DNA from 2 places in the Rhizobium sp. CB2179 genome. Region 1 is predicted to be linked to the other one. Evidence: predicted binding sites of a transcription regulator. Region 1 holds the regulator's gene; the other holds the start of a gene.
What was found. The regulator HrcA, encoded in region 1, represses chaperone genes, less so after heat shock. The targets are predictions, from matches to a motif close to GTTAGCACTCNCNNNNNGNGAGTGCTAAC.
Positions count from the first base shown of each region.

Region 2: groES (co-chaperone GroES) is a predicted target of HrcA. The motif match lies at 1,441-1,469, and genes of this name have one in related genera.

Region 1 is NZ_CM172781.1:4,845-8,049, forward strand. Features, by position in the region: gene AC244Q_RS00025 (VOC family protein) at 1-175, opposite strand, end outside; gene rph (ribonuclease PH) at 172-891, opposite strand; gene hrcA (heat-inducible transcriptional repressor HrcA) at 1,020-2,108, shown strand; gene grpE (nucleotide exchange factor GrpE) at 2,219-2,851, shown strand; gene AC244Q_RS00045 (nucleoside hydrolase) at 2,915-3,205, opposite strand, start outside.
Region 2 is NZ_JBYGKR010000005.1:47,643-50,847, forward strand. Features, by position in the region: gene groL (chaperonin GroEL) at 1-936, opposite strand, end outside; gene groES (co-chaperone GroES) at 982-1,296, opposite strand; gene AC244Q_RS33785 (usg protein) at 1,572-1,844, shown strand; partial or broken gene AC244Q_RS33790 (hypothetical protein) at 1,939-2,276, shown strand; gene AC244Q_RS33795 (hypothetical protein) at 2,173-2,739, shown strand; gene AC244Q_RS33800 (Crp/Fnr family transcriptional regulator) at 2,740-3,205, opposite strand, start outside.

The DNA of each region.
Region 1 (3,205 bases):
TTTCCTCGGGATTGAAGATCAGGAGAACGCCAGGCCCACAGCGGAAGAAGACATGCCGGTTGGCGGCGCGAGCGATCTTTTCAAGTCCGAGAACGTCTTCGTAGAACGTCTCGGCCTGGTCGAGATCCCGCGCATAGAGCGCCGTTTCCAACATGCCTTCCAGCATGGGGTTCATCCTTCGACGGCTTGCTTCTGCAGTGCCACGAGTTCGCCGATGCCGTTTCTGGCAAGCTGCATCAGCGAGGTGAATTCGCCCTCGCTGAACGGCGTGCCTTCGGCCGTGCCCTGGATCTCGACGATCCCGCCGGTGCCCGTCATGACGAAGTTCGCATCGGTCTCGGCCGAGGAGTCTTCGATGTAATCGAGATCGATCACCGGCTGGCTGGCGAAGATGCCGCAGGAGATGGCGGCGACATGATCCTTCAGGACCCGTTCGACCTTGATCATGTTGCGGCTTTCCATCCATTTCAGGCAGTCGTAAAGCGCGATCCAGCCGCCGGTGATCGAGGCTGTGCGCGTGCCGCCATCGGCCTGGATGACGTCGCAATCGAGCGTGATCTGCCGTTCGCCGAGTGCCTGCAGGTCGACGACGGCGCGCAGCGACCGGCCGATCAGCCGCTGGATTTCCTGGGTGCGGCCGCCCTGCTTGCCGGCGGCAGCCTCACGCTTCATGCGTTCGCCGGTCGCCCGCGGCAGCATGCCGTATTCGGCCGTGACCCAGCCCTTGCCGGTATTGCGCAGCCATGGCGGCGTCTTTTCTTCAAGGCTCGCCGTGCAGAGCACATGCGTATCGCCGAACTTCACCAGGCAGGAGCCTTCCGCATGCTTGGAAAAATTGCGCTCGAACGAGACCTTGCGCATCTGGTCGATTTTTCTGCCTGAAGGCCGCATTCTTATCTCCTGGGGTTTATTTGACCGCTTCTACGATTGGCGGCGCTCATTTGCAAATTCCCTTTTGCCACGGGTCTTAGTTTGACTTACTTTTCGGGAAGTATCATCAGCACGGGTTCGAAAGCTTCATGGGCATCAGGTCGACGTCGGTTTCGGATGCCGTAGCTGCGCTGGACGAGCGCTCCAGGGAAATTTTTCGTCGCATCGTCGAAGGTTATCTGGAAAGCGGCGAGCCGCTCGGTTCGCGCAACCTGTCCCGTATCCTGCCGATGTCGCTGTCGCCGGCCTCGGTGCGCAATGTCATGAGCGATCTCGAAGAACTCGGCCTGATCTATTCGCCGCATGTCAGCGCCGGCCGGTTGCCGACCCAGATCGGCCTGCGCTTCTTCGTCGACGCCTTCATGCAGGTCGGCGACCTCTCGGCCGAGGAACGCGCCAGCATCGACCGCCAGGTGCGGGCCGAAAGCGGCGGCAATCCCGTCGAATCGATGATGAACGAGGCAAGCCGCATGTTGTCGGGCATTTCGCGCGGCGCCGGCCTGGTCATCACCTCGAAAAGCGATCCGGTGCTGAAACATGTCGAGTTCATCCGGCTCGAACCGACAAAGGCGCTGGCCGTGCTCGTCGGCGATCACGATCAGGTGGAAAACCGCATCATCGAGCTGCCGGCGGGCGTCACCTCCTCACAGCTGACCGAGGCGGCGAATTTCCTCAATGCCCATATGTCCGGCCAGACCCTGCCGGAGCTTCGCAAACAATTAAGCCGGCTGAAGGACGACGTCCGTCACGAGCTCGATGCCCTGTCGCGCGATCTGGTCGAGCGCGGCATTGCCGTCTGGGCCGGCAGCCCGGACGAGGGAAAACCGACGCAGCTGATCATCCGCGGCCGCGCCAACCTGCTCGAAGGCCTCGCCGGCGCCGAGGACCTCGATCGGCTGCGCCTGCTGTTCGACGATCTCGAGAAGAAGGACAGCCTGATCGAGATTCTCAATCTCGCCGAAAGCGGTTCGGGCGTGCGCATCTTCATCGGTTCGGAAAACAAGCTCTTCTCGCTGTCCGGCTCATCGCTCATCGTCGCGCCCTATCGTGACGATGACGATCGCATCGTCGGTGCCGTCGGCGTCATCGGCCCGACGCGGCTCAATTATTCCCGCATCGTGCCGATGGTGGACTATACAGCCCAGCTCGTTTCCCGCCTTTCGCGCAATCAGCTTTGACGCGCAGCCATCAAGTGCGCGGAATTTTCGCTTCTTTGTCACGCAGACTTGATTTTTTTCGGTCAAACCTCGATATCGGGCGCATCTGAAGACACCAACCGGAGACCGTCATGACCGATGACACGACGAAAAACGGACCTGACGCAACTGCGGCGGATGCCGCAGCCGACGCTGCCGCCTACGTCGAGAACGAAACTGCGCAGCAAGAACCCGCCCAGCCGGACCCGATCGAGCTCCTGAAAGCCGAAAACGGCGAACTGCGTGACCGCTATTTGCGCCTTGCTGCCGAGATGGACAATCTGCGCCGCCGCACCGAGCGCGAAGTGAAGGATGCCAAGTCCTATTCCGTCGCGGGTTTTGCGCGCGACATGCTCGCCGTGTCCGACAATCTGCGTCGCGCGCTCGATGCCATCCCTCCGGAGACCAGGGCTGCGGCCGATGCCGGCTTGAGCACGCTGATCGAGGGTGTCGAGATGACCGAGCGCGCCATGCTGTCGGCTCTCGAGCGCCACGGCGTTCGCAAGCTGGAGCCGGTTGGCCAGAAGTTCGATCCGAATTTCCATCAGGCGATGTTCGAGGTGCCGAACCCGGACGTGCCGAACAACACGGTCGTCCAGGTCGTGCAGGCAGGCTTCTCCATCGGCGAGCGCGTGCTGCGCCCGGCCATGGTCGGTGTCGCCAAGGGCGGCCCGAAGCCGGCGGAAGCCGAAACCAACTCCGTCTTCGACGAGAAAGACGCCTGAGAACACTTCCTAGCGCGTCCCATGGGACGCGCGGCGCTCTGGCGGAGAAGGGGAACGAAAGAGTCAGATGCGGGCGAAGCGTTCGATCAGCAGATCGAAAAAGCCATCCGCATCGACATGGCGCATAACCTTGGCGTTGCGCTTGCGCTCGGTCACATGCCACCAGTCGACGACCGTCATGCCGACGGTGAGTTCGGACTGGACCTCGATCTCGACATTGCAGTCCCGGCCCTTAAAAAGCTCCGGCTTAAGCAGGTAGGCGACGACGGTCGGGTCGTGCAGCGGCCCGCCGTCGGAACCGTATTTCTCGATGTCGAAGCGTTCGAAGAATTCGAGCATCTCGACCATGGCCTT
Region 2 (3,205 bases), on a different replicon from region 1:
CACGTTCTCCAGCTTGATGCCGACGTCTTCGGAGATCACGGTACCGCCCGTGAGGATGGCAATGTCTTCCAACATGGCCTTGCGGCGGTCGCCGAAGCCTGGGGCCTTGACGGCGGCGATCTTCAGACCGCCGCGAAGCTTGTTGACGACGAGGGTCGCAAGGGCTTCGCCTTCCACGTCCTCGGCAATGATCAGCAGAGGCTTGCCGGACTTCACCACGGCTTCCAGGACTGGAAGCATCGCCTGCAGATTGGAGAGCTTCTTCTCGTGAATGAGGATGTAGGGCTCTTCGAGCTCGACCCGCATCTTGTCCTGGTTGGTGACGAAGTACGGGCTGAGATAACCACGGTCGAACTGCATGCCTTCGACGACTTCCAGCTCTGTCTCTGCGGTCTTGGCTTCCTCGACGGTGATCACCCCTTCGTTGCCGACCTTTTCCATCGCTTCGGCGAGATACCTGCCGATTTCCTCGTCGCCATTGGCCGAAATGGTGCCCACTTGGGCGATTTCCGAATTGCTGGTGATCTTGCGGGCGTTCGCCTTCAGTTCCTTGACAACGGCGTCTACGGCAATGTCGATGCCACGCTTCAGGTCCATCGGGTTCATGCCTGAGGCGACAGCCTTTGCACCTTCCTTGACAATGGCCTGGGCAAGGACGGTCGCCGTCGTGGTGCCATCGCCAGCGAGGTCATTGGTCTTCGACGCCACCTCGCGCAGCATCTGGGCGCCCATATTCTCGAACTTGTCTTCCAGCTCGATTTCCTTGGCGACGGATACTCCGTCCTTGGTAATCCGGGGCGCTCCGAACGATTTGTCGATTACGACGTTGCGTCCCTTCGGGCCGAGCGTAACCTTCACGGCGTTTGCCAGAACGTCGACCCCACGCAACATGCGTTCACGGGCATCGGTATTGAATTTGACTTCTTTCGCAGCCATTGTTCACTCCTTCAATAGGCAGCTTTTTGACTGATGAGCGGCGTGTTACGCGGCCTGCTTCTGTTCGGCCTGGGCTTCGATGATGCCCATCACGTCGCTTTCCTTCATGATCAGCAGGTCTTCGCCGTTGATCTTGATCTCAGTGCCTGACCACTTCCCAAACAGGATGCGATCGCCGACCTTGACATCGAGCGCCTGGATCTGACCGGCTTCATTGCGAGCGCCAGAGCCTATGGCGATAACTTCGCCTTCCTGCGGCTTTTCCTTGGCGGTGTCAGGAATGATGATCCCGCCCTTGGTCTTCTCCTCAGAGTCGACGCGGCGGACGAGAATGCGATCATGCAGCGGTCTGAACGACATGTTTTCCTCCATGGACAAACAAGATGACGTTGACCCCGCGCCGAACCAGATCACCGGTCCAGCCGGGTGCGAAGCCTCTTCGAGCGTTTCGCGCGAAAGATTTATTTTCTAGATTTTCCGATTTCAAGAGGGTGCTGCAGAAAAATTAGCAATCTCGCACGTCGGCTGCTAACGTGCTGGAAAGGAACAATAAGGCATGGGTTTCCGTTTGAAAAACAGTTGATGACCGGGCGCACTCGCGGCATCCGTCCAACGTTACGAAAAGGAGATGAAGCATGCAGTTTTCGTCGGATCTTGAGCGGCAACTTAATGGTTATGGCCTCACTACAGCGCATATCCTGTATCACATCCCCGATTTTGAAACCGTCCTGCAAGCGTACGTCTGGCAGGACTACGATCTGGCGCCGAATTTCCCGGAGATGCAGAAGTTCCTCGATTATTGGCAGGCCAATCTCGACGGGCCTCTGCACTCGGTACGCTATACCCATCAGCGTCTCATCGGCCCGAACGAATGGCGGCGCGTCGACGGCGAGTTCAAGCTGCACTGAATCTTGAATCCGGATTTTTCTCTTCCCAATTCTCCGAGCGATCGAGGCTCCACGAGCTCGGTCGCTATCGAAGGTCTGTTTAGAGTGAGATGATATGGAAGAGCAGATCAGGAATATCGGAGACCTCAGCATCGAGGAACGGGAAGAGGTCTTGTCGATGTCGCTACGGCCCTCGAGGGCACGGCACGTGAGGCCTTTGCTGAAGGTAACCCGCACTTTGCAGCGCTTTGGGCCAATATGGCGCAAGCAATCCGCGTCAACGCCAATGAGCTGGCTCGTGACGATTTGACAAACACCGAACGTATCTTGCGGCAAGCAGCTGCCATGATTGGCGAGATCTGCATCCCAGGAACTGGCGCTGGTCCTCGTGAGTTTGCGGCTGAAGCCAACCTTCCTGGATCCACAGTTCGAGCTCGGTTACTTCGATCTTGAGGCGATGACGGGATTCACGATCGTCCCCCAGCCAGTTAGCGTTTTCACACGGTCGGGGCCATTTTTCTCGCACGGCGGCGAGCCGTTGGGCCGACGGTGCCGTGGAACCGAGACGGCTGTCAAATCTTTTGCCATTGCTTTGATCGAGATAAGGCAGATGAACACGAAGATAAAACCCGAACGCGCCGAAATCCTCCGTCTTCGCGCCCGCATTGTCGCCGTCGAGCGCGCAACCCTCGCAGCACTCGAACTCGTCCTCCTCCTTAAACCAAAAGAGCTCGAAGCTTTCCTCGAAAGCCGAAGGAAAGAATTATCGCAGAACTATTTGGACGAGACGTTCGCGACGGATTTGGTAGATCCGGCTGAACGAGACTTCGTCGCTGAAGAGGTGGAAAGATTGATGCGTGCGCTTCAATCGGAAATGGATTTCAAGGGTGGAGTTTCAACTCCGGAAAGCGGATGATCAACGCCACGGGCCTATAAGCCGCTCGTACTCTGCTTCCGATACACCGTAGCAACCGTTAGACCGTTTGGCCAAGCCAGCACGGTCAATGATCTCGATTGTGCCCCGGCTGGCCTTGATGAGCCGCTCTCCTTCAAGAATGTGGGTTGCATCAGTGACGCTGGGCCGTCTCACGCCCAGCATCAGCGACAGAAAGTCGTGGGTGAGGGAAAGGGGTGACCCCAGACGATCTGCCGACATCAATATCCAGCGGGCGAGCCGTTCTTCAACGTTGTAGCGGGCATTGGCGTAAGCGGTCTGACCGACTTGCAGCTGGAAGACGTGAACATAGCGCAGGAGAAGCTTTCGCAGGGATTCGCTCTCGTCGATCGCTCTCAAAAGGGGTGCGACCGCTATGCGTCTAGCTGGACCGCCAACCTGCATGAATGTCTTGTGTGGCGTTTGCATGGCGCCAAGGATGACCGGC